DNA from 3 places in the Lentzea rhizosphaerae genome. Region 2 is predicted to be linked to each of the others. Evidence: riboswitches for the same ligand, from Rfam matches in the RefSeq annotation. Region 2 holds a riboswitch; each other region holds the start of a gene.
What was found. Region 2 has a riboswitch for S-adenosylmethionine ahead of ACFOWZ_RS42885 (methionine ABC transporter ATP-binding protein). Riboswitches for the same ligand answer to the same signal wherever they lie in the genome.
Positions count from the first base shown of each region.

Region 1 (9,846 bases), on a different contig from region 2:
GCTGTGGCAGATGAACTACTCCGCCACGCCGTGGCCGCACGAAGAGCTGAAACCCGATTTCGGTTTCTACATCTGCGAAACGCTCGAAGACGGCACGCGCGCGCTCACGTACAAGGCGATCACCACACACGTGCTGCCGCCCACGAAGGCCGCGAAACCGGAGGAGGCTTACGACCTCATGTCGGAGTACGTGTTCGACGACGACCTGAGGATCACGCCGCAGGCCTGGCACGACTACCACTACAACGCGCTCAAGGCGGAATGCCCGTGGCCGCAACGGATCGTGGCGTGGCGCGCGGAGGCGAGCCCGGTCGGACCGCACGTGATGGAGGGCCTGCAACGCTTTCCGCGCACCGGTTGGCTCAGGACCGACGCGATTTCCTTCTGACACAACGCGGTCCGGGGACGTGTGAGCGTCCCCGGACCGGAAGGAGGTGATTTAGCCCAGCGCCTTGATGACGGCCTCGGCCGACGGTGGAACCGTCGCGCGCGGGCCGATCGTGTCGCCGAGCGCGTCGAGGGTCTTGAGGCCGTCGCCGGTGATGAGCAGCACGGTCTCGCCGTCCGGGTCGAGCTGGCCCGCCTCGATCAGCTTCTTCGCCGTCGCCACGGTCACGCCGCCGGCGGTCTCGGCGAAGATGCCCTCGGTGCGGGCGAGGAGCTTGATGCCCTCGACGACCTCTTCGTCGGTCACGTCCTCGATGGCACCGTTGGTGCGGCGCACCGCGTCGAGGACGTAGGGGCCGTCGGCCGGGGCGCCGATCGCCAGCGAGCGGGCGATGGTGTCCGGGCGGACCGGGCGGATGACGTCGTGGCCTTCCTTGTACGCGGCGGAGACCGGGCTGCAGCCGGTGGCCTGGGCGCCGAACACGCGGTACGGGGTGGCCTCGACGAGGTCGAGCTGGCCGAGCTCGCGGAACGCCTTGTCGACCTTGGTGAGCTGCGAGCCGGACGCGATCGGCACCACGATCTGGTCGGGCAGGCGCCAGCCCAGCTGCTCGGCGACCTCGTAGCCGAGGGTCTTCGAGCCCTCCGCGTAGTACGGGCGGACGTTGACGTTCACGAACGCCCAGTCCTCGTGCTCCGCGGCGAGTTCCTGGGCCAGGCGGTTCACGTCGTCGTAGTTGCCGTCGACGGCGATCAGGGCGCCTTCGTAGACCGCGCTCATCAGGATCTTGGCGCGCTCGAGAGAGGAGGGAACCAGCACGACCGACTGCCAGCCCGCGCGGGCGGCGGCCGCGGCGACGGCGTTCGCCAGGTTGCCGGTGGACGGGCAGGCCAGGACCTTGAAGCCGAGCTCACGGGCCGCGGCGAGGGCCACGCCGACCACGCGGTCCTTGAACGAGTGGGTGGGGTTGCCGGTGTCGTCCTTCACCCAGACCTTGCGGACGCCCAGGGCCTTGGCGAGGTTGTCGGCCTTGACCAGGCGGGTGCCGCCGGGGTCGGTGTTCGGGTGCTGTTCCACAGTGGACGGAACGGGGAGAAGGCCGCGGTAGCGCCAGATCGACTTGGGGCCGGCCTCGATGTCCTCGCGCCGGATCCTGCCGAAGTCGTAGGCCACTTCCAGCGGCCCGAAACATTCCAGACAGGCGTACTCAGCAGCGAGAGGGGTCTCATTTCCGCACTCACGGCACAGCAGTGCACGGGCGGGGCCGAGGTCGAAGGTCGTGCTCGTGGGCACAGTGACAGCAGTCATCGCGAGGTATCTCCTCATCTTTCCCGCGAAATCGAACGGGTCGGAATTGGCACCGTGATCGTCCGCGCGCAGTGATGCACTGCTGCTGACGCCGGTTGCCGGGGCTTCTTCGGGCCGGTCCCTCTGCCCCTCTGGATGAGCGGTGTTCAGTTGTGGCCACCAAGCTACGGCAACAGTCCGCGGCTCAGCCACCGACGTCCACGATCCGGGACGTGGGAGGATGCGGAGCGTGAGCGCACCGGAGTCACTGCACCTCGTCGTCGGCGAGGAGGAGTTGCTGGTCGAACGTGCTGTTCGGGCGGCGCTCGAGGCCGCACGCGAGGTCGATCCGAACGCCGATCTGACCCGTGTGCAGGTGACTGACCTCACTCCTCCCGAGCTGGCCGAGCTGGTGAGCCCGTCGCTGTTCGCGGAGGGGCGCGTGATCGTCCTGCAGAGCGCGCAGGACATCACCAAGGAGATCGCCGAGACGGTGCTCTCCTACGTCAAGGCGCCCGCGGACGGAGTCACGCTCGTCGTCGTGCACACGGGCGGTGGTCGCAGCAAGGCGGCCAAGGACCTGCCCGGACAGCTGAAGAAGGCCGGTGCCGCGGTCACCGAGTGCGCCAAGATCACCAAGCCCGGTGAGCGGGAGGCGTTCGTGCGCAACGAGGTGCGGCGGGCGGGCGGCAAGATCGATCCGGAGGCCGTCGCCACGCTCATCGACGCCGTGGGCACGAACCTGCGCGAGCTCGCCGCCGCGGCGTCACAGCTCGTGTCGGACACCGACGGCAAGGTGACGGTCGACGAGATCCGCCGCTACCACCAGGGCAAGGCCGAGGTGACCGGGTTCGCGGTCGCGGAGAAGGCCGTGACCGGTGACCGTGCGGGAGCCATGGAGGCGTTGCGCTGGGCCATGCAGCTCGGCGTGCCGCACGTGCTGGTCGCGGACGCGCTCGCGGACGCGGTGCGCACGGTCGCGCGGGTGTCCGCGGTGGGCCGTGCCGACCCGTTCAGCCTGGCGGGTCCGCTCGGCATGCCGCCGTGGAAGATCAAGAAGGCGCAGGCCCAGGCGCGCGGCTGGGACCAGTCCGGTCTCGCCGACGCGATGCAGGTGGTCGCGGGGCTCAACGCCGACGTGAAGGGTGTGGCGGCCGACGCCGACTACGCGCTGGAGCGTGCCGTGCTCAGGATCGTGGCCGCTCACGGCCGTCGTTGAGCGGTGTCGATCATGAACCGCTGATCGCACGCACCGACGAGTGCCTCGGCGCTCTCGCCCGTGCCCGCGATGCCGACGCAGCCGCGGCCTTCGACGCGCAGGGTGTACTCGGCCTCCGAGTGTTCGAGGGTGAAGGGCGTGGCTTTGGTGCAGTCGTCCCACGGCTCCAGCAGACCGTCCTCCAGCACCTTCAGACATCCCTTGCCGAACTGCGGGTGGTGCCACGCGATGCGGTACGCGCCGGAACCGAGTGGTTCGAGCGTGGTCGTTTGCGGTGCCACGGCGGAACACGGTCGTTGCACGGCCACTAGCGGGCCGTAGCGGCCGTCGCGCACGTGTCCGTCGGTCAGGCACAGGTCCGGCGCGGCGACCGGCCTGATCCGCACCGGTGAGGTCGGGACCGAGGTGCCGGCGGGCGCGTCCCGGCCACCGGACACCGCGAACCAGGTGCCCGCCGCGGCGACGACCACCAGCGCGGAAGCCGCCGACCACCACACCGAACGACGTCGCTGGACCGCCGGTGTCGCAGCGGGTTCGGCGATCGAGGCGCGGGCCTGCTGCCACGAGTCGACCTGGTCACCTTCACCGCACGCGTGCACGAACGCGTCCAGCACGTCCGGTGCCGGTAGCCGCTTTCCCGCGAGCACGTCGGCCAGAGTGCTGCGCGCCAGCACCTTTCCCCGCTCGGCGGCGCGTTTCTCCAACTGGCGATAGGTGAGGCCGGACCGTTGTTTCAGCTCGCGCAACGACGCGATGAACTCCCCCTGGCTGTTCACGTCTCCCGATCATGCCGTCCGGAGGCGCCCCTGACCAGGCCGGACAAGGTCGGACTGACCGGACGGCCGCATCCACTTGTACGACCGCCGCTGATCTCGGAAAGCTCAGTCCCGCCCCGGCCGGGTGCCTCAACGAATCGGAATCCAACACAAAACGAGGGGTGGCTGACGTGCGTGGAATTCGCGCTGCGTTGACCGGTTTGGCACTGGTGGGCTTGTCGTTGTCCGGCGCCGCGACGGCGAACGCGGAGGGCATGTCCGCGATGGGTGGCTGCGGCGAGGTCAAGAACCCGAAGACGTCCGGTGCCAAGGCGCACTGGGAGCTGAGCTGCCGGGACGGCAAGATCCGCGTGAGCGGCTGGGTCGAGGACACCGACGCGGACGGCCAGTGCGCGAAGGTGAAGGCGGTGTTCGCGAGCGGCAACACGGAGTTCAGCAGGGCGGCGTGCCCGAAGGGCAAGCGCATCCCGTTCGACTGGGCGCATCCCGGCTCGGTCGCGAGCGTCTACCTCTTCGAGTACGACGCGTGATGGCAGGCCTGGTCAGGCTCTGCGCCGCCGTGCTGGCGGCCATGTTCATCGCCACCGGTATCGCGCAGGCGGTGCCTCCCGAACCGGTGCTGCAGGTGCAGGCGGGCGCGCCGTGCTTCGTGTCCGGCTACAGCCTGCACGCCCAGGAGCAGATGGCGGCGCGACGCATCACGTCCGACCACGTCGAGAACGTCGTGCACGACACCTGCAACCGCGCCAAGAAGCAGAGCAACGGCACGTGGAAGTACACGGATCGCAAGATCACCGTCGTTGCCAACAACAACGGCTACGTTGTGACGGTATGGCGCAACTAGTCAGCTGGGACCGTTCGGTGAACGCCGCCTACATCGGGTTCCGCGAGATCGGGCCCGGCGAGGCCGCGAAGCAGGTCACCGTCACCGATGAGGACGGCAGCATCGCTGTCGTGCTCGACTTCGGAGCCGACGGGGAGCTGCTCGGCATCGAACTGCTCGACGCCGAGCGCCAGCTGCCGAGGGAACTGCGCGACTGACGACGAAGGGGTCTCACTCCACGCGGGTGAGGCCCCTTCCGCCGTCTCACCGTCGCGGAATCCCGATCAGGTACTGGGCGCCTGTGAAGCCGGGTTCGACGCCGATCGTCCAGCCGAACGACTCGGTGCGGTCCAGGCCGTCGACCATCCGCCGCAGCTCACCGCGTCCGTACATGCGCAGGAACGACACGACGCTGTCGAAGAACATCATGAACGGCAGCACCGGCACGACGTAGGTGAGCACCAGCCGCAGCAGGTAACGCGGCAGGGGATTGCGCTGGAACGGCGCCGACACCAGCACGGCCAGCGTGAGCAGGAACGGGAAGAGCAACATATACAGGAACGACCGTTTGGTGTCCACGACGACGATCGGCTGTCTTGCGTCGACGGCGTTCTGCAGCATCCGTTGAGCGAGCGGCGGCGGGAAGTGGTGGAACGCGCCGTAAATCGTGCGCGTGCCCTCGATCCGGCAGGCCGTGGCATCGACCGAAGAAGACACGTAGTCCAGGGAGCAACACGAGTCAGGCAGCCGACGACGGTTCTCCGCCTGCACACGCTCGAACGCGCGCACGTTCGGCACCAGGTCCGTCAGCGTCACGTGTGTGTGGACGCCCTCCTTGTGCAGTCGCCGCTGGATCAACGGCACAGGCCCGCCCGAACCCGAGCAAAGGTCGACGATCCGGCTGTCCGCGCCCGTGCGCAGAGCCAGCGCCAACGGCCGCGAGTACTCCCGCGCGGCATCCGTGAGCCGGTAGATGAACGCGATGGACTCGGTGTGCAGGGTCCGCAGCACGGCCGGGGTGCGGTCGAGGTCGTGGAGCTCGATGAAGTCGATCCGCGGAAGCGATTCCATGGATCTACGCCTACCGTGCAGGCACACCGGCTGGGAACAGCGAGAAGGGCCCGCTCACCGGAGCGGGCCCTTCTCAGCAAAGCTCTACAGCGGAATCAGCCCTCGAGCTGGTTCGCGCGCAGCGCCATCGCCGACTTCTTGTTGGCGGCCTGGTTGGCGTGGATAACGCCCTTGGTGGCGGCCTTGTCGAGCTTGCGGGACGCGTCCTGCAGCAGCTCCAGGGCCTTCGCCTTGTCACCGGCCTCGGCAGCCTCGCGGAACTTGCGGATGGCCGTCTTCAGGGACGACTTGACCGACTTGTTGCGCAGGCGCGCCTTCTCGTTGGTCTTGATCCGCTTGAGCTGGGACTTGATGTTCGCCATGCGACATCACCCTTCTTGTCGAAACCGGAGTTCGTGATGCGCTTCGTCGGCACCAGCCTGAGCTGGCTCTCCTCCACGGCGGAGTGCCGCGCGTTCACGACGACGAAGGATATCAGGCCTGCTCAGCGCACCGTGAACGTGGCCTTCTCCGCGCCCACCACGGCCTCGTAACCGCCCCGCGCGACCTCACGCCGCCCGTCGCCGTCCACGTCGCCGACCGTCAGCGCCAGCTGCGAGAGCTTGAACGACACCTCGACCTGCTCCGACTGTCCCGCAGCGAGTTCCACACGACTCCAGCCCACCAGGCGCTGGTCGGGCGTGAGCACCGGTGAGGCCGGCTGCCGCACGTAGACCGGCACCACCACGGTGCCAGCGCGCGCGCCGGTGTTCGCCACCGTGAACTTCACCACGCCCGTGGAGCGGTCAACGGACACGGAGGTGCCCGACGTCGCGAACGACGTGTATGACAGGCCGTGTCCGAACGGGTACAGCGGGTCGTACTTGGCAGAAGCCGACGTGTTCGCGCCCGGCAGCTGGTCGTAGGTCAGCGTCGGGTCACCCAGTGCCTTGGGCCACGACACCGACAGCTTGCCGCTCGGGTTCACCGCGCCGAACAGCACGTCGGCGATCGCCCGGCCGCCCTCGCTGCCCGGCAACCAGCCCGCGACCAGCGCGTTCGCGTCCGCCGCACCGCCGAGCACCTGCGGACGCGCGGTCAGCAGCACCACGACCACGGGCTTGCCGGTCGCCTGCACCGCGTCCACCCACGCCTGCTGCTCGGCGGTCAGCGCCGGGTTCTCCGTGTCGGCAGGGCCCTCCGCACCGGGCTTCTCACCCAGGACGACGACGACCGCGTCCGCACCAGCTGCCTCGGCAACAGCAGCCGCAGGCGTCGCAGCGTGCACAACGGACGCACCGGGAACGGCCTCGCGGACACCGGTCAGCACGGTCGCGGTCGGCGGCAACGGCGAGTCGTCCGGCACGCCCTGCCACTCCACGGTCCAGCCACCGAGCTGACGGCGCACGTCGTCCGCGGTCTCCCCGGTCACGACGATCTTCTTGGCGGCGTTCGACAACGGCAGCACGCCGTCGTTCTTCAGCAGCACCGTGCCCTCGGCGGCCGCCTGCCGCGCCAGGTCCCGGTCCACGCCGACGACAGCCGCATCCGCCTTGGCGGGGTCGACGTACGGCTTCTCGAACAGCCCCAGGTCGAACTTGAGCTTGAGCACCCGCCGCACGGCCTGGTCGATCCGCCCGCGCGACACCGAACCGTCGCGCACGTTCGCCAGCAGCAGCGACGTGAACTCCGCCGCGTTCGACGGCTCCATCGCCATGTCCACACCGGCGTTGACGCTCATCGCGATCGCCGTCTTGTAGTCGGGCGCGACCTTGTGCCGGTCCACCAGGTACTTCATGTCCTGCCAGTCCGACACCGCGACGCCCTTGAAACCCATGCGCTGCCGCAGCTGCGTCTGCAACATGTACTTCGACGCGTGCACCGGCACCCCGTTGAGCGAGCCGGAGTTGATCATCACCGTGCGCACGCCCGCGTCGAACTGCGCCTGGAACGACGGCAGCACCACGTCCTGCAGCTGCCGGATCGGAATCTGCGCGGCCGCGCGGTCGTGCCCGTTCGCCGGTGCCGAGTAACCGGCGAAGTGCTTCGCCGTCGCCGTCAGCTGCGCGGTGTCGTCCACCTTGGACTGCTGCCCGCGGACATTCGCCGCGGCGAGCTGCCCCGCGAGGAACGAGTCCTCGCTGTACGTCTCGTAGTAACGGCCCCAACGGGTGTCACGCGCGATGTCCGACACAGGGGCGAAATTCCAGAAGACACCCGTTGCGCGCAACGCCTTCGATGCGGACACACCGATCTTCTCCTGCAGACCGGGGTTCCACGTCGCGCCGAGCCCGATCTGGTGCGGGAACATCGTCGCGGAGATGACGTTGTTGTGCCCGTGCACGCCGTCCGCGCCGTAGATGATCGGGATCTTCAACCTGTTGTGCTCCAACGCATAGCGCTGAATCGCGTTGTTCATCTCGGCCCACGCCCTGGGCGTGTTCTCGACCGGTGCGTCACCACCGCCGGACAGGATCGAACCGACGTGCGCGTCGGAGAGCACCGCCTTCAGGCAGGACTCGACCAACGGACCGTTGGCGTTGTTGCAGTCACCGCGCAGCTTCCCGACGCGGATCTGCGCCATCTGCCCGATCTTCTCCTCGAGCGTCATCCTCCGCAGCAGGTCCTCGACCCGTCGCTCCGTCGACGCCCGAGCGTCCAAATAGATCTCTTTGCCCGCCGCCAGACCACCAGCCGGTGTCAGTGACGCGATCAGCACAGCAACGCCCAGCACGCCGAGACCGGCGCGCCTGCGGGAAAACAAAGACAAGACTCCTCCACGCTCCCGTGCGCCCGCCGCACACGATCGCGTGGAGGAGCAGGGCGGAACACCCGCCGAACGGGGGAACTCCGTGAGAGCGGTTTCATGCTGGTGAAACGCCTGTTCAGCCTCCTGCGCTGAAACAAGGAATGATGCCATTCATGACATTGCCCGCACTCCCGGAAGAGTTCCAGCGCGTGCTCTGCGTCGTCGCGCACCCCGACGACATGGAGTACGGCGTGTCCTCCGCCGTCGCCCGCTGGACCGCCAACGGCATCGAGGTCGGCTACCTCCTGCTCACCCGAGGCGAGGCCGGCATGCCGAACCCTCCGGAGGAGACGGCCCGCCTGCGCCTGGCCGAGCAGCAGGCCGCCTGCGCCGCGGTCGGCGTCGAGCACCTGACCGTTCTCGACCACCCGGACGGCGTCCTCGTCTACGGACTCGACCTGCGCCGGGACATCTGCCGCGAGATCCGCCGGTTCAAGCCCGACGTCGTGCTCGGCAGCAGCTTCGAGGTCGAGACGCCGTACGGGTTCGACCAGGCGGACCACCGCGCGGCCGGACTCGCGACCCTCGACGCGATCAGGGACGCGGGCAACCGCTGGGTCTTCCCCGACCAGACCGAGGAACCGCACTCGCCGCGCTGGTACCTCCAGCCGGCGTTCGCCAACCCGACCCACGGCGTCGACGTGACGGGCGAACCGTTGCGGCGCGGCGTGGCCTCTCTCGAAGCCCACGCCGCGTACCTGGCCGCACTTCCCGGCCATCCCGCCCCCGCGGACTTCATCCCGAAGATCGCCGCGATGGGCGGCCAGGCGATGGGCGTCGAGCACGCTGTGCTGTTCCGCGCCCACGACCTGCAGGCACGACCGGAGCTCTAGCGCCTGTATCGAAGTCCGATCCGCGATAGCCGGGCCCGAGGCGGCCCCTGGCGGCACGGCCGGACGACCCACATACAACACCGGTATGCGGGTCGTCCGGCCGCACCACCAGGAACCACCTCAAGCTCGACTCTCATCGAACCGGACTTCGATACAGGCGCTAGTCGGGCTCGGCCTTCTTCGGCGGCCTGCCCCGGCGAGGCATGTTCTTCGCGTCGCCGGGCAGCCGGCCCGCGTCCGACAGTGCGCGCCGCAGCAGGAACTCGATCTGCGCGTTGGTGCTGCGCAGCTCGTCGTTCGCCCACCTGCTCAACGCGTCGTGCACGGCCGGATCGAGCCTGAGCAGAACGCTTTTGCGCTCAGCCATCAGGTGTACAGCGACCCGGTGTTCACCACGGGCTGAGTGGAGCGGTCACCGCACAGGACGACGAGCAGGTTCGAGACCATCGCGGCCTTGCGCTCCTCGTCGAGCTCGACGACGTCCTGCTCGGCGAGCCGCTGCAACGCGAGCTCGACCATGCCGACGGCGCCTTCCACGATCCGGGTCCGTGCCGCCACGACCGCGCCCGCCTGCTGCCGCTGCAACATGGCGTGGGCGATCTCCGGCGCGTATGCGAGGTGCGTGAGCCGTGACTCGATCACCTTCACGCCTGCGGACTGC
Region 1 covers NZ_JBHRZI010000029.1:4,314-14,159, reverse strand. Annotated here, with positions in the region: gene ACFOWZ_RS32450 (DNA internalization-related competence protein ComEC/Rec2) at 1-438, shown strand, start outside; gene thrC (threonine synthase) at 440-1,696, opposite strand; SAM riboswitch class I at 1,708-1,838, opposite strand; gene holA (DNA polymerase III subunit delta) at 1,917-2,894, shown strand; gene ACFOWZ_RS32435 (helix-turn-helix domain-containing protein) at 2,879-3,670, opposite strand; gene ACFOWZ_RS32430 (hypothetical protein) at 3,841-4,200, shown strand; gene ACFOWZ_RS32425 (DUF4258 domain-containing protein) at 4,200-4,514, shown strand; gene ACFOWZ_RS32420 (DUF2283 domain-containing protein) at 4,502-4,711, shown strand; gene ACFOWZ_RS32415 (class I SAM-dependent methyltransferase) at 4,758-5,564, opposite strand; gene rpsT (30S ribosomal protein S20) at 5,660-5,926, opposite strand; gene ACFOWZ_RS32405 (glycoside hydrolase family 3 N-terminal domain-containing protein) at 6,049-8,313, opposite strand; gene ACFOWZ_RS32400 (PIG-L deacetylase family protein) at 8,457-9,185, shown strand; gene ACFOWZ_RS32395 (hypothetical protein) at 9,346-9,552, opposite strand; gene ACFOWZ_RS32390 (SPFH domain-containing protein) at 9,552-9,846, opposite strand, start outside.
Region 1: linked by a shared signal. The riboswitch ahead of thrC (threonine synthase) and the one ahead of ACFOWZ_RS42885 (methionine ABC transporter ATP-binding protein) in region 2 are both predicted to bind S-adenosylmethionine.

Region 2 (9,846 bases):
GACCGCAGTCACCGTCGACGAGCTCCTGAAGAACGAGAACCTCTCCCTCGGCCCCGAGGACGCAGTCGCCTCTGGTACCGACGTGAAGCTCGCCACCGGCGCCGAGGTCTACATCTCGCGCACCGGCGTCACGGTCATCAACGTGAACGAGCCCGTCGCCCCGCCGGTCGAGAAGACCAACGACCCGAACATGAACGCGGGCGAGCAGAAGGTCACCGACCCGGGCGAGGCGGGCGAGCAGATCTCGACCTACCGCGTGACGGTGAAGAACGGCAAGGAGATCAGCCGCGAGAAGATCGGCGGCAAGGTCACCAAGGAGCCGAAGCCCAAGAAGATCACCGTGGGCACCAAGCCCCTCCCCGACGGCGAGGTCTGGGACCGCCTGGCCAAGTGCGAGGCGGGCGGCAACTGGGCCATCAACACGGGCAACGGCTACTACGGCGGCCTGCAGTTCGACGCGAGCACCTGGCGCGCCTATGGTGGCCAGGCCTACGCCCCCCTCCCGCACCAGGCAACGCGCGAACAGCAGATCGCGGTGGCCACCAAGCTGCGCGACGGCCGAGGCGGCACGTACTCGGCGTGGCCGGGCTGCCGCGCGAAGCTGGGCCTGCCGTAAGCCCGCACCTGACTCGACCGATGGCCGCTCCTGGTTCGCCAGGGCGGCCATCGCCGTTTCCGGGGCAGGGGAGGGAGCACCCGCCACAGCAACACGGAACCTGGCGTGCCGGGGGACCGAGCCACCCAACCCGAGCCGACCCGCGCAACACCCACCCTGCGACAATGCCCGAGTGAGCCTGCTGGGACCCGCCGAAGTCCGCCGTCTAGCCGAAGAGCTGGACATCCGCCCAACCAAGAAACTGGGCCAGAACTTCGTCCACGACCCCAACACGGTCCGCAAAATCGTCACGGCAGCCGAGCTCACCAACGACGACGTCGTCCTGGAAGTGGGCCCAGGCCTGGGATCCCTGACCCTGGCCCTCCTCCCACCAGCCAAACAGGTCATCGCCGTCGAGATCGACCCCAAACTCGCGCAACGCCTCCCCCAGACCGCATCCGAGATGGACCCGGAGAACGCCGACAAACTCCACGTGGTCCTGAAAGACGCGATGAAGGTCACCCAACAGGACCTGCCAGAACAACCCACGGCGATCGTCGCCAACCTCCCGTACAACGTCGCGGTCCCGGTAGTCCTCCACCTGCTGGCCGAACTCCCGACCCTCCAAAAGGGTCTGGTCATGGTCCAAGCAGAGGTAGCCGACCGAATGGCGGCAAAACCGGGCAACAAGATCTACGGCGTCCCGAGCGTCAAGCTCGCCTGGTACGCCAACGCCAAGAAGGCCGGCAGCATCGGCAAGAACGTCTTCTGGCCCGCCCCGAACGTCGACTCGGGCCTGGTCTGGTTCCAGCGCCACGAAACCCTGCTGTCCACAGTGGACAAGAAAAGGCTGTTCGAGATCATCGACGCCGCCTTCGCCCAGCGCCGCAAGACGCTGCGGGCCGCCCTCAAGGGCTGGGCCGGCGGTGCCGAGCAGGCCGACGAACTGCTCCAGAAGGCTGGCATCGACCCCCAGCAAAGGGGCGAACAGCTCAGCGTGATCGACTTTGTCCGGATCGCCGAGGTCTGACCCGGCGATCTTTCGGCCATCAGTGTGATCTGTCGAACGAATCCGAATCTGGCTTGCGCAACCGAACGTCTGTCCGGTTGACTGCTAAGTGCCATCCGGAGCGACCGAGAGACCTGGCTCTACGACGTCGCAGCAACCACCCGCTGGATGCGGGCAGGTGCTAACGCCAGGACCGATGGAGGATCACATGTGCACTTCGCGAATGCTGACGCGCCGTCGAGTCGTCGACCAGTGCCGTCGCACCGCTTCTGCATGTCGTCGCCACCTCGTCTAAGGCGCCTTCTCAAAGTCCTTTGACGCGCACTCAGTCAACGAGTGGCGCACACACCTGAGCAGAACTTCGATCGCGCACAGCCCGCACAAGGGCGTGTGTGCCGTCGCGCGCAGCCGTGGAGCAGAAGTGATCACTGTCGAAAACCTCACCAAGTCCTTCCAGGGTGTCAACGCCCTGAACGGCGTGACCCTCGACGTCGAGGCGGGCACCGTGCTCGGCGTGGTCGGCCCGAGCGGGGCCGGCAAGTCGACGCTCGCGCGCTGCGTTGCGCTGCTCGAGCGTCCCGACTCCGGTGCGATCCGGGTCGATGGCACCGACATCACGAGCCTTGACGGGAGTGCCCTCCGGGCCGCCCGCCGGCAGATCGGCGTTGTGCCGCAGGGGGATTCGCTCCTCCGCCAGCGCACGGCGGCCGGCAACATCGCCCTTCCCCTCGAGAGCGCGGGCGTTCCGGGGCCGCAGCGCCGCACCCGCGTGGGTGAGCTGCTGGACCTCGTCGGCCTCACCGACAAGGCCACCGCGTACCCCGACCAGCTGTCCGGCGGCCAGCGTCAGCGCATCGCCGTGGCGCGTGCGCTCGCCGCGAACCCGTCCGTGCTCCTCGCCGACGAGCCCACCAGTGCGCTCGACCCGGAGACCACCGGTTCCGTGCTGACCGTGCTCGACCGTGCGCGCGCTGAGCTCGGTGTGACCGTGCTCGTCGTCACGCACGACATGGGCGTGGTCCGCAAGATCTGCGATGACGTCGCCGTGCTGGAGCAGGGCCGTGTCGTCGAGCACGGCAAGGTCCTCGACCTGGTCGGTGACGCCGCCAGCCGCACGAGTTCCGCGTTGCTGCCCGCCGTCGACCTGAACCCGATCAACGAGAACACTTACGACCGCGTCGCGGACGTCGTGCTCGTCGGGTTCGCCGCGGTCGGCGCGCTGCTGCCCGAGGCCTCGCACCGGTTCGGCGTCGAGCTGAACATCGTCGGTGGCGGCCTCACGCGGCTGGGCGAGACGCCGGTCGCGCGGTTCCGCCTCGGCCTGAACGGCGAGCGCTCCGACTCCGCGCTCGAGTGGATCGGCGAGGCCGGCGGTGCGGTGCAGAGGTCCCTGAAGGGACCGCAGGGAGTAGCTGCGTGAGGTCTGCTACACCCTGGCCCGACGTCGTCAGCTACCTCGTCGAGGCCACCGGTGAAACGCTGTACATGGTCGGCGTTTCCACCGTCATCGCCACCGCACTAGGAGTTCCCGTAGGGGTTTGGCTGCAGCTCACCGCCAAGGGCGGGCTGCGGCCGAACGCCGCGGTGCACCGAATTCTCAGCTTCGTCACCGACCTGGGCCGCTCGATGCCGTTCATCGTGCTGCTCGTCGCGCTCACGTCGGTCACCCGCCTGATCGTCGGCGGCTCCATCGGCAGCACCGCGGTCATCGTGCCGCTGGCCGTGGGCGCCATCCCGTTCGTCGGGCGGCTCGTGCAGAACATCCTGTCCGAGGTGCACGTGACCGTGGTCGAGGCCGCGATCACCACCGGCGCCTCGACGTTGAGGATCGTCAGGAGCGTGCTGATCCGCGAGTCGCTGCCCGCGCTGATCAACGCCATCGGCGTCACCGTGATCGCCCTGATCGGGTACTCCGCGATGGCGGGCGTGATCGGCGGTGGCGGCCTCGGCGACCTCGCGATCCGCGAGGGCTACCAGCGCTTCAACGACCGGATCCTGTGGAGCACCGTGGCGTGGCTCGCCGTGCTCACGACCGTGATCCAGCTCGGTTTCACCCGTGCCGCCCGTGCGTCCGACCGGCGCCGGCACGCCTCCGTCTGACTTTTCGGCACGCGGGGCCCTCTCGTGCGGCCAGAGCGAACGAAAGCTCCCCGCGTGCACTGAAACTTTCCGCCGCTGAAACTCTCAAAAGGAACGAAATGCGTATTAAGGCTGCCCTGATCGCGGTCGCTTTGACTGTTTTGTCCGCTTGCTCGTCCGGCACGAACACGTCCGACACCCTCAAGGTCGGCGTCTCCCCGGTCCCGCACGCCCAGATCCTCAAGTACGTGGCCGACAACCTCGCGTCGCAGAAGGGTCTGAAGATCGAGGTCGTCGAGTTCACCGACTACGTGCAGCCGAACACGGCGCTGGTCGACGGCTCGCTCGACGCCAACTACTTCCAGACCGTGCCGTACCTGGCGACCTTCACGAAGGAGAGCGGCGCCCAGGTCGAGTGGGTCGAGCCCGTCCACGTCGAGCCGCTGGGTCTCTACTCGAAGAAGGTCCGCAAGCTCCACGAGCTGCCGCAGAACGCCAAGGTCGCCGTGGCCAACGACGCCACGAACGAGGCCCGCGGGCTCAAGCTCCTCGAAGCCAACGGCCTGATCAAGCTCAAGGCCGTGGACCAGCCGACCACGCGCGACGTGGCGGAGAACCCCAAGAACCTGCAGTTCGTGCCCCTGGAGGCCGCTCAGCTGCCGCGTTCGCTGGAGGACACCGACGCGTCGGTGATCAACGGCAACTACGCCATCGACGCGGGCCTCAAGCCGGCGACGGACTCGCTCGCGCTGGAGGAGGCCGAGGGCAACCCGAACGCGAACGGCCTGGTCACGCGCACCGAGCTCAAGGACGACAAGCGGATCCGCGACCTGGCGGAGCTGCTCGGATCGCAGCAGGTCAAGGACTACATCAAGCAGACCTTCAACGGTTCGGTCATCCCGGTGTGAGATCCACTGCGACCGGGGGAGGAGTCCACAACTCCAGAACGCCCGTAGGCTGACATGGTGCTCGCAGTCGTTCCACCCCCGGTCACGGTCCGCGTCCCGGCCAAGGTCAACCTGCACCTGGCCGTCGGTGACGTGCGCCCGGACGGCTACCACGACCTGGTGACGATCTTCCAGGCGCTCTCGCTGGTCGACGAGGTCACGGTCGCGGTCGCGGACGAACCCGGCGTCGAGGTGCACGGCGAGGGCGCCGACCAGGTGCCGACCGGAGCGTCCAACCTCGCCTGGCGCGCGGTGCGCCTGCTCGCGGCGCACGTGGGCAAGGACCCCGACGACCCGAAGGTCCGCGTCGTCATCCGCAAGGCCATCCCGGTCGCGGGAGGCATGGCGGGCGGCAGTGCGGACGCGGCGGCGACGCTCGTGGGCCTGTCCTCGTTGTGGCGGTTGGAGATCAGCCGCGACGAACTGGCCGAGTTGGCCGGCAAGCTCGGCGCCGACGTTCCCTTCGCCCTGTACGGAGCCACTGCGCTCGGCACGGGCCGCGGCGAGCGGATCGTGCCGGTGCTGGGGCGTCACCAGTTCCACTGGGTGCTGGCGTTCGACCGGCGCGGACTGTCCACTCCGGACGTGTTCGACGAGCTGGACCGCCTGCGCGCAGAGGGTGACCCGCCGCGCGTGGGTGCGGTCGAGGCGGTGTTGGAGGGTCTGTCCTCAGGGGACCCGCGCCAGCTGGCCTTGTTGCTGGGCAACGACCTCCAGGCCGCCGCCGTGTCGCTGCGGCCGAACCTGCGCCGCACGCTCCGGGCGGGTGTGGACGCGGGCGCGCTGGCGGGAATCGTGTCCGGTTCTGGCCCCACGACGGCGTTCCTGTGCGAGGACGGCGACACCGCGGTCCGCGTGGCCGCTGAGCTCGCCGGCGCGGGTGTGTGCCGCACGGTTCGCGTGGCGCACGGACCGGTGCCCGGTGCTCGCGTGGTCACGACCGAGGAGCCGAAGCCCATTCCGCCGGAAGTCCACGCCTGACACGTGGTGAGCAGGGCCTTTGGTGCTTCCAGGTAGCCTCTGCGGGGGTATTTCTTCTCGGGGCGTGAGGTTTTGATGGCCAACCTGGTCAACCTGGAGTCCGTGTCGAAGTCGTTCGGCGTCCGGCCGCTGCTCGACGGCGTGTCGCTCGGCGTCAACGAGGGCGACCGGATCGGTGTCGTCGGCCTGAACGGCGGCGGCAAGACGACGCTGCTCGAGGTGCTGGCCGGAGTGGAGCCCGCCGACGACGGCCGGGTGTCGCGGTCGCGTGATCTGCGGATGGCCGTCGTGACGCAGCGGACCGAGCTGCCGGAGGGCTCGACCGTGCGCAACGCGGTGATCGACCCGCTCGGCTTCGACGCGGAGCACGAGTGGGCGGCCGACGCCCGCGTGCGGTCCATTTTGGACGGACTCGGGATCACGGCGCTGGGCCTGGACTCCGTGGTCTCCACGATGTCCGGTGGCGAGCGCCGCCGGGTCGCGCTGGCGGCCGCGTTGATCCAGGACCTCGAACTGCTCGTGCTGGACGAGCCGACGAACCACCTGGACGTCGAGGGCGTGCGGTGGCTCGCGGAACACCTGCTGTCCCGCAAGTGCGCGCTCGTCGTCGTCACCCACGACCGGTGGTTCCTCGACACCGTCTGCAACCGCACGTGGGAAGTGGTGCAGGGCAAGGTCGAGCAGTACGAGGGCGGCTACGCCGACTGGATCTTCGCGCGCGCCGAGCGGCAGCGGCTCGCGGACGCGGCGGAGGAGAAGCGGCAGAACCTGGCGCGCAAGGAGCTCGCGTGGCTGCGCCGCGGCGCACCCGCGCGGACCTCGAAGCCGCGCTACCGGATCGAGGCCGCCGAAGCGCTGATCGCGGACGTGCCGGCGCCGCGGGACAACGTGGAGCTGCTCGCGTTCGCGAAGAAGCGCCTGGGCCGCACGGTGATCGAGCTCGAGGACACCACACTGTCCATTCCGGATCGCGTGCTCGTGCGCGACCTGACGTGGCGCATCGGCCCCGGTGAGCGGATCGGTCTGGTCGGCGTCAACGGTTCCGGCAAGACGACGTTGCTGCGGTTGCTGGCGGGGGAGCGCGAACCCGAGACGGGCAAGCGGATCCAGGGCCAGACCGTGAAGATCGCGCACCTCTCGCAGGAGCTGCTCGACCTCGACGGGTCGATGCGCGTGCTGGAGGCGATCGAGGAGGTCGCCCGGCGCGTCGTCCTGGGCAAGTACGAGATGTCGGCGTCGCAGCTGGGCGAGCGGTTCGGGTTCTCGTCGCAGAAGCAGTGGACGCCTGTCTCGGACCTCTCCGGTGGCGAGCGGCGGCGGTTGCAGCTGTGCCGGTTGCTGATGGCGGAGCCGAACGTGCTGCTGCTCGACGAGCCGACGAACGACCTGGACATCGACACGTTGCAGCAGCTGGAAGATCTGCTCGACTCGTGGCCGGGCACGCTCGTCGTGATCTCGCACGACCGGTACCTCGTCGAGCGTGTGTGCGACAAGGTCGTGGCGTTGTTCGGTGACGGCGGGCTGACCGACCTGCCCGGCGGGATCGACGAGTACCTCAAGCGCCGCGACTCGTTGCGCGACAGGGAGACCGCCGCTGCCTCCCCGGCCGTGGACAAGGCTCCCTCGAACGCCGCGGACCAGCGTGCCGCCCGCAAGGAGCTGGCACGGCTGGAGCGGCGCCTCGAGGTGCTGCACAAGAAGGAGGCCGAGCTGCACGCCGCGCTGGCCGAAGCCGCGACCGATCCCGACCGGCTGCTGAAGCTCGACGCCGAGCTCCGCGCCGTGCTGGCGGAGGAGTCCGACGTCGAGGCTGCCTGGATGGCCGCGGCCGAGGTGGTCGAGGGCTAACTCGATGAACGGCGCATTCGTCCACCTGAGGTGAACAAATGCGCCGTTCATCGAGTTATTTGCCCCGGCGGCGCAGTTCGTTGGCGAGCTGGGGCAGCAGTTCGTCGATGAACGACGTGTCGTAACCCTGGCCGGAGAGCAGGGCGTAGCTGAAGCGCGCCTTCATGACCTCTTCCGAGGTGGCGCCCAGCATGCCGTCGAGCGCGACGCCGATCTCCTCCAGCATCCGGTCGACCTGCGCGGTGCGGTAGCCGCGCTGGCCGGCCGCTGCCTGCGGGATGCGCAGCTGGCGCAGGTCCTTCCACGACTTGACCGTCGGCATGCTGCGCACCGGTCCGGAGAGCTGCTGCTCGATCTGGCCGAGGAACGCGTCCACCTCGGTCTCGTCGTAACCGCGCCGTCCGATGAGCGGACGGGAGAACCTGACGTCGCGGATGTCCTTGCCGGTGAGGTTGTCCTGGCCGAGCAGCGTCGCCTCGATGCGGTCGAGGAACGCGTCCACCTGGGACTCCTGGTAGCCGCGGCGGCCGCGGGGAGGACGGTGGAACGCGACGTTGCGGATGTCCGCGGCGGTCAGCTTCGGTGACTCGACGGACCTCGGGGTCGCGGGCTGCTGCACCGGCGGCTGCTGCTGGGGGCGTGGCGGCGGCTGTGGACGGCGCTGCTGGGGCCGTTGCTGTTGCTGCGGCAGCTGCGTCGTCGGCGGCGCCTGGCGCGGCGGTGGTGCGGTTTCGAACATCAGCACGACGAGGTCGAGGAACGTGTCGACGTCTTCTTCGTCGTAGCCGAACGTGCCGGGCGCGGTCTCGCCGAACACCGCGTCCTGGATCTGCTGGGCGGTCAGGTTGTCCTTGCCGCGCAGCGTGTTCTCGATGCGGTCGAGGAACGCGTCGATCTGGCCTTCGTGGTAGCCGCGGGTCCCCGGTCTGGGCTTGTGGAAGCGCACGGCGGCGACGTCGTCGGGCGACAGCCGCACCGCGGGTCTCAGCGCCTGCGACGTGGCGTGCGCGCCCTGGGCGGGCGCCGTGGCCTGCTGACGTTGCGGAGTGGACCGCAGCGTGTCGGCCACGAGCTCCATGAAGACGTTGACCTCGTTCACGTCGTAGCCAGGATCACGGGTCGCCGTGCTGAACTTGACGTTGAGCACGTCCTCGCGCGTGAGGATGTCCCTGCTGCGCATGGTTGCCTCGACACGGTCGAGAAATGCGTCCACCTCAGCCGCGTCGTACCCGCGTTGTCCCCTCGGGGGACGGTGGAACGCGACCACGGCCACGTCCTGCGCGGAGAGCAGAGGTGCCGGATGCGCGGGCAGACGATGCTGCGCTCCGGGGCCGCCCCGATCCACCAATGACCTCCTCCTGCGTACCTGTACTGGGGAGTATCGCGTTTCGCGTGGCATAACGTTTCGTCCTGATGGACCAAAGGCCGCCACTACGATCGCGAACATGAGTCAGTTCGTGGATGTGATGCTGGCGACGGCCGCCAACGGCCGGGACAGGGGCATGACGACGGGGGAACCCGCCGCACCCGTCCGCCGGACCTGGGCCGAGGTGCACGAACGCGCCCGGCGGATGGCCGGTGCGCTCGACGTGGCGCCGGGTACCGCGATCGCAGTGCTCGCCGCCGAACCAGCCGTGATCGCCCCAGCCGTGCAGGCCGCGTGGCTGTGCGGCGGCAGCGTCACGATGTTGCATCAACCCACACCACGCACCGACCTGGCCGAGTGGGCCGAGGACACGCTGCGGGTGCTCGCCATGATCGACTCTCGTCTGGTCCTGCTCGGCAGCCCCTTCGACGCGTTGGCTCCCGTGCTGGACCAGCACGGAATCCCCTATCGCAAGCTGTCCGAGCTCGACGCGGAGCCGATCGCTCACCCTGTTCCCACCCCCGAGGATGCCACGGCACTGCTGCAGTTGACGAGTGGATCGACGGCCGATCCGAAAGCCGTTCGCATCACCCACCGCAACCTGATGGCGAACGCCGAAGGAATGCGGATCGCGGCCGCGCTGGATCCGTCCTCTGACGTGATGGTTTCCTGGCTGCCCTTGTTCCACGACATGGGGATGGTGGGCTTCCTCACCGTTCCGATGCTGTTCGGCCTGGAATTGGTGAAGGTCACCCCGGTCGACTTCCTGTCGCGCCCGACGCTGTGGGCGGACCTGATCACCCGGTACCGCGGGACGATCACCGCCGCGCCGAACTTCGCCTACGCGATCGTGGCCCGGCGCCTGGCCTCCTCTTCGGACACTTTCGATCTTTCCTCGATGCGGCTGGCGCTGAACGGGGCCGAGCCGATCGACCCGGCAGCGGTGGAGGCCTTCGTGTCCGCCGGAGCACGGTTCGGGCTGCGTCCCGAGTCGATCCTGGCGGCGTACGGGATGGCCGAG
Region 2 covers NZ_JBHRZI010000046.1:219,584-229,429, reverse strand. Annotated here, with positions in the region: gene ACFOWZ_RS42895 (transglycosylase family protein) at 1-616, shown strand, start outside; gene rsmA (16S rRNA (adenine(1518)-N(6)/adenine(1519)-N(6))-dimethyltransferase RsmA) at 795-1,625, shown strand; SAM riboswitch class I at 1,714-1,807, shown strand; gene ACFOWZ_RS42885 (methionine ABC transporter ATP-binding protein) at 2,026-3,024, shown strand; gene ACFOWZ_RS42880 (methionine ABC transporter permease) at 3,021-3,704, shown strand; gene ACFOWZ_RS42875 (MetQ/NlpA family ABC transporter substrate-binding protein) at 3,803-4,591, shown strand; gene ACFOWZ_RS42870 (4-(cytidine 5'-diphospho)-2-C-methyl-D-erythritol kinase) at 4,649-5,611, shown strand; gene ACFOWZ_RS42865 (ABC-F family ATP-binding cassette domain-containing protein) at 5,687-7,459, shown strand; gene ACFOWZ_RS42860 (DivIVA domain-containing protein) at 7,515-8,804, opposite strand; gene ACFOWZ_RS42855 (fatty acyl-AMP ligase) at 8,905-9,846, shown strand, end outside.

Region 3 (9,846 bases), on a different contig from region 2:
GACGCCGCTGTCCAACACCGAGACCAAGATGGACGACGCCTACCGCGAGCGGCAGGACCCGGCCGTCACGGTGGCGCTGCGCCTGGAGTCCGGTGAGAAGGCCCTGGTCTGGACGACCACGCCGTGGACGCTGCCGAGCAACCTCGCCGCCGCCGTGCACCCGGACGTCGACTACGTGACCGTCGTCGGCTCTGACGGTGACAAGTACCTGCTCGCCGAGGCTCGTGTTGCCGCGTACGCGCGTGAGCTGGGCGAGGAGCCCGAGGTCGTCGCGCGCTTCAAGGGAACGGAGCTGGTCGGCAAGAAGTACCTGCCGCCGTTCGACTTCTTCGTGGGCCGCGAGAACGCGCACCAGGTGCTGACCGCGGACTACGTGACCACCGACGACGGCACGGGCATCGTCCACATCGCGCCGGCGTTCGGTGAGGACGACAAGGTCGTGACGGACGCGGCGGGCATCGAGGTCGTCGTGCCGGTCGGGCCGGACGGCAAGTTCACCGCCGAGGCGGGCCCGTACGCGGGCGTGCACGTGTTCGAGGCGAACAAGCAGATCATCCGTGACCTGCGCGAGGCAGGCCTGCTGCTGCGCCACGAGACCTACGACCACCCGTACCCGCACTGCTGGCGGTGCAACAACCCGCTGATCCAGCGCGCGCTGTCGGCGTGGTTCGTCGCCGTGACGCAGTTCAAGGACCGGATGGTCGAGCTCAACCAGCAGATCAACTGGGTGCCCGGCCACATCAAGGACGGCCAGTTCGGCAAGTGGCTCGAGAACGCGCGCGACTGGAACATCTCGCGCAACCGGTACTGGGGCTCGCCGCTGCCCGTGTGGACCTCGGACAACCCCGAGTTCCCCCGCACGGACGTGTACGGGTCGCTGGACGAGCTGGAGCGCGACTTCGGCGTGCGCCCGGACAACCTGCACCGGCCGTTCATCGACGAGCTGACCCGTCCGAACCCGGACGACCCGAGCGGCAAGTCGACGATGCGGCGCATCCCGGACGTGCTCGACTGCTGGTTCGAGTCGGGCTCGATGTCGTTCGCGCAGGTGCACTACCCGTTCGAGAACGCGGAGTGGTTCGAGAACCACTACCCCGGCGACTTCATCGTCGAGTACAACGGGCAGACGCGCGGCTGGTTCTACACGCTGCACGTGCTCGCGACGGCGTTGTTCGACCGGCCCGCGTTCCGCGACTGCCTGGCGCACGGCATCGTGCTCGGTGACGACGGGCAGAAGATGTCCAAGTCGCTGAAGAACTACCCGGACGTCAACGAGGTCTTCGACCGCGACGGCTCGGACGCGATGAGGTGGTTCCTCATGGCGTCGCCGATCCTGCGCGGCGGCGACCTGGTGGTGACCGAGCGCGGCATCCGCGACGCGGTGCGCCAGGCGGTGCTGCCGTTGTGGAACTCCTGGTACTTCCTCGCCTTGTACTCCAACGCTTCCGGGCGTGAGGGCACGTGGCGCGTCGACTCGAAGAACGTGCTGGACCGGTACGCGCTGGCGAAGACGCACGACCTCGTGCGCGACGTCCAGGCGGCGATGGACGTCTACGACATCTCCGGCGCGTGCCAGATGGTGCGCGAGTACCTGGAAGTGCTGACGAACTGGTACGTGCGCCGGTCGCGGCAGCGGTTCTGGGACGGCGAGCAGGACGCGATCGACACCCTGCACACCGTGCTGGAGGTCGTCACGCGCGTGGCGGCGCCGCTGCTGCCGTACACGACCGAGGTCGTGTGGCGCGGGCTGACCGGTGGGCGTTCGGTGCACCTGACGGACTTCCCGTCGGTGTCCGACCTGCCCGCCGACGACGCCCTGGTGGCGGCGATGGACGAGGTGCGCGACGTGTGCTCGACGGCGTTGTCGTTGCGCAAGGCGAACAAGCTGCGCGTGCGACTCCCGCTGGCGCGCCTGACGGTCGCTTCGCCGGTGGCCGGTTCACTGGAGGACTTCGCGGAGATCGTGCGCGACGAGGTCAACGTCAAGGAGGTCTCGCTGACCACCGACGTCGACGCCTACGGCCAGTTCCAGCTCGTGGTGAACGCACGCGCCGCCGGCCCGCGGCTCGGGCCGAACGTGCAGAAGGTCATCAAGGCCGTCAAGGCAGGCGACTGGTCCGAAGTGGACGGTCGCGTGGTGGCCGCGGGTGTCGAGCTGTTCGAGGGCGAGTACGAACAGCGTTTGGTGGCAACGGATCCGGCGGCCACGGCAGCGCTGCCCGGTGGTGCGGGCGTGGTCGTGCTCGACACGGTCGTGACGCCGGAGCTGGAGGCCGAGGGCGTCGCGCGTGACCTGGTGCGCGTGGTGCAGCAGGCGCGCAAGGATGCTCAGCTCGACGTGTCCGACCGGATCACGCTGACGCTGGAGCTGCCGGACGCGGTCCGTTCTGCGGTGGAGCCGCACCTGCCGTTCGTGCAGTCGGAGACGTTGACGTCGTCGGTGGTGTTCGGTGAGGGCACTTCCGAGGGGTCGGTCGGTGACGGGCTGAAGGTCAAGGTCGCGGTCGCCAAGGCGTAAGTACGGCGCTACAAGGCGGCGTGTGATGGGTTCGCCCGTCACACGCCGCCTTTTTGATGCAACACCTCGTGCCGAGGCGGACACCTCCAGCTGAACGGTCGATCTCTCGAGAGGGGTGGCACGTGGTTGCTGGGGGATGGCGCCTGACGGTGGGCGCCGCGGTGTTGATTTCGAACGTGTTGGTCGCACCCACCGCCGTACGGGCGGACACGGGGTGCGACTGGTGGATGAAGAGACTGCCGGTTCCGGCGGGTGAGTCCTCCGTCGGTCAGCTCTCCGGTGAAGGCGACTGGCTGGCTTCTGCCGGGGGCGAGTCGGTCGTGATCTGGCACCGCGAGGTCGCGCAGACGGTCGAGTTCCCCGTGTCCCGGTCCACCCCCGACATCAACCGGCACGGTGTGTTGATCAGCCACGGTGAGGACGGCGTGTGGCGTGGTGAGGAGAAGCTCGAGGAGCTGCCCGGCAGGGCGTCGACCGTGCACTCCATCAACGCCGACGGCGATGTGGCGGGCACGTCCGGAGGAGCGTTGGCGGTGTGGCCGGCGGGGTCGGTCTCGCCGCGGCTGCTCGACGGCACCGACGACGGACAGCAGTGGTGGCTGGGAGGAATCGACGATGAGGGCAACGTTCTCGGTGGCTACAGGTTGGACGTCCCACAGCGCCACTACGTGTGGAACCGGGAGGGCGAGCGCACGGAACTTGAGCCGCTGGAGGGGCACTACCAGACGTTCGCCACTTTGATTCGTGACGGCCGCATCTACGGGACGTCTGCGGCACAGGGTGACTGGCAGGGAACCTCTGTCGAGTGGAACCTGCGGGGCGAGGTCGTCCGCACCATGGAAGGCGGCCCCGTGTTCGCCGCCAACGACGCCGGTGACGAGGCCCTGCACTGGGAAGGGACCGCGGTGCGACGGGCGAACGGCCGTGTCGACCGGTTGTCCTACCCCTTCACCCTCGCCTTCCCGAGCGTGCTCGCCGAGAACGGTGACCTGTACGGCGGGCAGTACTACGAGGGTCCCGCCAAGGTGTTCTGCCGCTGACGCTTCATCACCACGCCGAACGCCCGCCGCACCAGCCGCACCCGGGGTGACCACCGCGCCGGTGCGGCGGGCTCGCGTCCGGCTGCTCGCTCGAAGTTGTCGAACAGGTCCTCCAGGCACGCGTCGTGCAGCCAGCGGATCACCAGCGCCCAGCGCAGGCGTGCCGCGAAGCCGAAGTCGCCGATGAGCTCGTGCCGCACGACCGTGCCCGACGCCGAGAGCGTGTGCGTGCCCGTGAGCTCGGTGAACTCGAAGCTGATCGACTCGCCGGGGGTGAACGCCGTGCAGCGGTAGCGGATCGGGCCGTGGCCGCCGTCCGCGCCGACGCCGAGCGGGCGGTCGAACTCCTGCTTGCCCCACGCGGGCGGCCAGAGCTCCTGGATCCGTTCGACGAACGGGCCCGCGGGCACACCGAGGTCGCGGACGTGGACGTTTCTGATCATGACTGAACCCCTTCCATACGCTGCCGTATGTTCTGAAACGTACGGTAGCGTATGGAAGCGTGGTGCGGAGGAATCGCGACGACTGGACTGAGACAGCGCTGAGAGCGTTGGCGGAAGGCGGGCTGGGCGCCGTCGCGATCGAACCGCTGGCGGCACGTGCGGGCGCCACGAAAGGCAGCGTCTACCACCACTTCCCGAACCGGGAAGCGCTGCTCAAGGCCACGGTCGAGCGGTGGGAGCGGGAGCACACCGAGAAGGTCATCGAGCTGGTCGAGGCCGAGGCGACCCCGCACGACAAGCTCAGGACGTTGTTCAGCACCGTGCTCGACCGCACTCGCAAGGGATCGGTGGAGATGGCGTTGCAGGCGGGCGCGGAGCACGAGGTGATCGCGCCGGTCCTCCAGCGCGTCACGCAACGGCGCCTGGACTACCTGACCGAGCTGTTCGAACAACTCGGGTTCGACCGCGAGCACGCGAAGAAGCGCGCACTGATCGCGTTCAGCCTCTACCTGGGACAGGTCCAGATGTGGTCGACGCTGCCCGGCCTCGTCGAACCGGTGCTCGACGAGGCCGTGCAGGTGCTAACGGCGCATCACGCGGCGGTCGCCCACAACGTGTAGGCGATCACGTCCGCGTTGCGGTCGAGAGCCGTGGCGTTGATGTTGGACGTGGTGTCGCAGGACGCGTGGTAGCAGCGGTCGAAGGCCTGGCCGGCCGTGCCGCCCCACTTCTGCGCCTGGGCCGCGGTCTTGCGGCCCTCGGCGCCGGTGAACGTGCCGCCGATCGGGATGCCCGCGCGGGCGAACGCCGCGTGGTCGGAGCGGCCGCCGACGCTGGTCAGCTCCGTCTGGACGTTGATCGACGTGAAGCCCGCCTGCAGCCGCTGCTGCAGCGCCAGCGAACCGGAGGGCTGACCGGAGGCGCTGTAGACGAAGTAGCCGGGGTTCGGCGAGCCGGTCATGTCGAAGTTCAGGTACGCCTTGATCTTCGACTTGTCGGTGGACGACAGGGAGTTCACGTAGTTGGTCGAGCCGATCAGGCCGCGCTCCTCGGCGCCCCACCAACCGAACCGCACGTGCTTCGTCGGCTGGAAACCGGTGGCCTTCATCTGGAGGGCGACCTCCAGGATGGACGCGGAACCCGAGCCGTTGTCGTTGATGCCGGGGCCCGCGGTGACGCTGTCGAGGTGGCCGCCCAGCACGACGACGTTGTTCGCGTCGCCGCCGGGGTAGTCCGCGATCAGGTTGTAGCCGGTGGCGCCGCCGTAGGTGAACGACTGCACCCGCGTGGTGAAGCCCGCCGCGTCGAGCTTGCTCTTCACCCAGTTCACCGAGGCCAGGTACCCCGGACGTCCGTGAGCGCGGTTGCCGCCGTTGGCGTTCGCGATCGACTGGAACTGGTTGAGGTGGGCTCGCACGTTCGCGACGTTGATGTTCGGTGCTGCCAGGGCCGCCGGAGCGGCTGCCTGTGCCGTGGTTGCTCCGGCCACCGTCAAGGCGGCCGCCAGTGCGATCAGGATTCTCATGGTTCAACTCCAGTGCAGGGTTGGGATTGAGCCACTGATCAACATGCTCCTGTGCGCATGAGCCCGGTAGAGGAGAACGGCGGGTTGTTGTGACGCGTCGGATTCGTCCAATTCGGTGGTGATCAACGAGAATGGTCCGGGTGGGTGACGTGACGGTCGTTCTGGGCGTCGGCGCGGCCGTGCTGCTGATCTCCGTGGTCGCGGTGCGCGTGTCGACTCGACTCGGTCTGCCCTCGTTGTTGTTGTACCTCGGCATCGGCGTGCTGCTCGGCGAGTCCGTGGCCGGCATCAGGTTCGACGACGCCGACCTCACCCAGTCCCTCGGCATCGCGGCTCTCGTGCTGATCCTGAGCGAGGGCGGGCTCACGACCCGTTGGCAGGCCGTGAAGTCCTCGCTGTGGTTAGGTGTCGCACTGTCCACAGTGGCCGTTGCGGTGAGCGTCGCCGTGACGGGAACCGCGTTGCACTTCCTGCTCGGCCTCGACTGGCGGATGGCGTTGCTGTGGGGCGCGGTGCTGTCGTCCACCGACGCGGCCGCGGTCTTCAGCGTCCTGCGGTCGCTGGGCGTCGGGGCGCGGCTCACCGGCGCGCTCGAACTGGAGTCCGGCCTCAACGACGCGCCGGTCTACCTCGCCGTCGTGCTGCTGGCGTCGTCGGACCGGATCTCGTGGACCGCACCGCTGCTCGTGGTCTACGAACTGGTCGCGGGCGCGCTCATCGGTGTCGCGCTGGGCTATCTCGGCGGCGCTGGGCTGAGACGTGCGGCGCTGCCCGCCACCGGCCTGTACCCGCTCGCCACCGTGGCGGTGTGCGTGATCGCTTACACCGCAGGCGATCTCGCGCACGCGTCCGGGTTCCTCGCCACCTACGTGGCCGCGCTGGTGCTCGGCAACGCCCGCCTGCCGCACCGCGCCGACACCCTCTCGTTCGCGGAAGGGCTCGGCTGGCTCGCGCAGATCGGGCTCTTCGTCCTGCTCGGCCTCTACGCGTCACCGTCGCGGCTGCTCGACGTGCTGGTCCCGGCGTTGATCGCGGGTGTGGTGGTGACGTTCCTGGCGCGGCCGCTGTCCGTCGTGCTCGCCGCGCTGCCGTTCAAGGTGCCGTGGCGCGAGCAGGCGTTCCTCTCGTGGTCGGGCCTGCGCGGCGCGGTGCCCATCGTGTTCGCGCTGATCCCGTTGATCCAGGGCGTTCAGGGCGCGCGCGAGCTGGTCGACGCGGTGTTCGTGCTGGTCATCGTGCTGACGGTGGTGCAGGGCACGACGTTGCCGTTCCTGGCGCGGCGCCTCGGCCTGGTGCGCGCGGGGGAGCCGCAGGAGGTGCAGGTCGACTCCTCGCCGTTGGACGAGCTGGGCGCCGAGCTGCTGCAGGTGCACATCCAGCGCGGGTCGAAGCTGCACGGCGTGTACATGTCCGAGCTGAGGCTGCCGACCGGCGCCACGGTGAGCCTCGTGGTGCGCGGCGGGAAGAGTTTCACGCCACAACCGACGACGCGGCTGCAGACCGAGGACCAGTTGCTCATCGTCACCACGGAAGAGGCGCGCGAGGCCGCTGAGCGGCGCGTTCGTGCCGTGGACCGGGCCGGTCGCTACGCCCGCTGGAAGGGCGAGACCGGCGAATAGTCGGTCTCCGAGGCTTCTCACGATGTGATCGGGTGTCGACGCGCTCGGTGACCCTCCGCTAACGTCGTCGGCAGGTCATGAGAGCCAGCGTCAAGCCCAAGCTTGCTGGCCGGCAACCCTCCAACCGCGGTGGGGTGCCCTTGGTGAGGACCTGGTCCGGCGCGTGGGGCGCCGGTCAAGCGCGGGCCTTCGCGACACGGGGCCCCTGGCCTCGGAGGCAGCTCGATGACGCTCGCGATCACCAAGACCACCAGCACTGCGGTTCCGGCTGTCGTCGGCGCTGACCTGCGCGTTCCACTGGTCACCGGAGAGCGCGTCACCTACGCCAACCTCGACCACGCGGCGAGCGCGCCGTGTCTGCAGGAGGTGCGCGACGCCGTCGACGAGCTGCTGCCCTGGTACGCCAGCGTGCACCGCGGCGCCGGGTTCGCCTCGCAGGTGTCGACCCGCGTCTACGAGCAGGCGCGTGACCGCATCCGCAGGTTCATCGGGGCGCACTCGTCCGACGCCGTCGTCTTCACCCGCAACACCACGGACTCGCTGAACCTGTTGGCGCGCAGCGTTCCCAAGAACACCGCCGTCGTCCTGTTCGACAGCGAGCACCACGCGGCGCTGCTGCCGTGGCGCGGTCCGAACGTTCAGCGCATTCCCGCACCGTCTTCGTCTGGCGCCGCGATCGTCGCGCTGGACCGGGCGTTGGCCGCCGCCCCGGTCGGCCCTCGGCTCGTGATCGTCACCGGGGCGTCCAACGTCACGGGTGAGCTGTGGCCGGTCGCGGAGCTCGCGAAGGTCGCCCGCCGGCACGGCGCGCGGATCGCGCTCGACGCCGCGCAGCTCGCCCCGCACCGCCCGGTCAACGCCCGTGAGCTGGGCGTCGACTACGTCGCGTTCTCCGGTCACAAGATCTACGCGCCGTTCGGTGCGGGCGTGCTGGTCGGTCGCGCGGACTGGTTGCAGCAGGCCCAGCCGTACCTGGTCGGCGGCGGTGCCACGTCGAAGGTGACCGACCACGGCGACCGGCTCGGCGTGGCCTGGTCCGCGGTGCCGGAGCGGCACGAGGCCGGCAGCCCGAACGTCGTCGGCGTGCACGCGCTCGCGGCGGCCTGCGAGATCCTGTCGCGGCACTGGGAGCAGACGGTCGCGCACGAGCAGGAGCTGCTGGCCCGCCTTCGTGAAGGGCTGCGCACGATCCCCGGCTTCCGCGAGCTGTCGATCCTGACCGACGTCGACAAGGTCGGTGTCGTGAGCTTCACGATCTCCGGCTTCGACGCGGGCTTCCTCGCGGCGGCGCTGTCCGCGGAGTACGGCATCGGTGTGCGGGACGGCGCGTTCTGCGCGCACGTGATCGTGGGCCGCCTGGTCAAGCAGGTCGGGTCGCACGAGGACCGTGCCGTGCGCGCGTCGATCGGCCTCGGCACGACGGTCGAGCACGTGGACCGGTTGGTCGCCGCGCTGCGCACTCTCGTCACCGAGGGGCCGAAGTGGACCTACACGCAGCGTGACGGACGGTGGGTGCCGGAGGACGACGGCCGAACCCTGCCGCCGTTCCTCGCGTAGTCCCTGTAGTGGACAATGACCTGGTGAGTGACGAGTCCAAGGCCGCCGAGAAGGCTGCTGCCGACCCTGCGGAAGAGCAGGTCAGCGCGCCGGAAGCGGTCGAGGAACCCGCGGCGGCACCGGACGACGCCACCGAGGAGTGGGCGGAGAAGGCTTCGGAAGAAGCCGCCGGGAAGGACTCCGGCGACGACGTCGTCGAGCCGGAGTTCTCGATCACCGGATCGCTGCCGGAGCCGAAGACCAAGACGCTCGCGGTGCTGGCGGGCGGTGTGCTGGCCCTGGATGTGCTCACCAAGGTCGTGTCCGTGGCGTTCCTCGAGGACTCCGGCCCCATCAAGCTGTTCGGCGGGGTGCTCTACCTGACGTTCGTCCGCAACCCCGGTGCCGCGTTCGGCCTGGCGGAGGGCATGACGTGGATCCTGGCGCTGATCGCGCTGGGAGTCGTCGGGTTCATCGCCTGGATCTCGCGCAACCTCCGCTCCCAGGGCTGGGCCGTCGGCCTGGGCCTGGTGCTGGGCGGTGCCGTGGGCAACCTGGTCGACCGCCTCTTCCGCGAGCCGGGGCCGATGCGCGGTCACGTGGTGGACTTCCTGTCGCTGTTCGACCCGTACGGCCGTGTCTGGCCCGTGTTCAACCTCGCCGACATGGCGATCGTCGGCGGTGGCGCGGCGATCATCGTCCTCGCGCTCAGGCGGCACGACTACGACGGGACGATTCACAAGGACGCTCCGGTGCCCGTGGAGTCCGACGGTCTGACGGAGCCGAAGTAGCTGGTCCTGATAGGTTCAGCAGGTTCTGCAAGGAGAAGAAGGTCGAGGCCCCGCGCGTGAGCGGATACCGAACGCTGCCGATTCCCGACGGTCTGGACGGCATGCGCGTCGACGCCGGCCTCGCGAAGCTGCTGGGTCTGTCCCGCACCGCCGTCGCCGCCATCGCCGACGCCGACGACGTGCTGATCGACGGCCGTGTCGTGGGCAAGTCCGACCGGCTGACCGCGGGCGCCATGCTCGAGATCACGCTGCCGGCGCCGCCGCAGCCGATCACCGTCCAGGCGATCCCCGTCGAGGGCCTGGTCGTGATCCACGAGGACGACGACATCATCGTCGTCGACAAGCCGGTGGGTGTCGCCGTGCACCCGTCGCCT
Region 3 covers NZ_JBHRZI010000015.1:213,783-223,628, reverse strand. Annotated here, with positions in the region: gene ileS (isoleucine--tRNA ligase) at 1-2,518, shown strand, start outside; gene ACFOWZ_RS17945 (hypothetical protein) at 2,746-3,558, shown strand; gene ACFOWZ_RS17940 (SRPBCC family protein) at 3,525-4,001, opposite strand; gene ACFOWZ_RS17935 (TetR/AcrR family transcriptional regulator) at 4,064-4,621, shown strand; gene ACFOWZ_RS17930 (M28 family metallopeptidase) at 4,594-5,526, opposite strand; gene ACFOWZ_RS17925 (potassium/proton antiporter) at 5,658-7,145, shown strand; SAM riboswitch class IV at 7,219-7,333, shown strand; gene ACFOWZ_RS17920 (aminotransferase class V-fold PLP-dependent enzyme) at 7,371-8,702, shown strand; gene lspA (signal peptidase II) at 8,726-9,472, shown strand; gene ACFOWZ_RS17910 (RluA family pseudouridine synthase) at 9,574-9,846, shown strand, end outside.
Region 3: linked by a shared signal. The riboswitch ahead of ACFOWZ_RS17920 (aminotransferase class V-fold PLP-dependent enzyme) and the one ahead of ACFOWZ_RS42885 (methionine ABC transporter ATP-binding protein) in region 2 are both predicted to bind S-adenosylmethionine.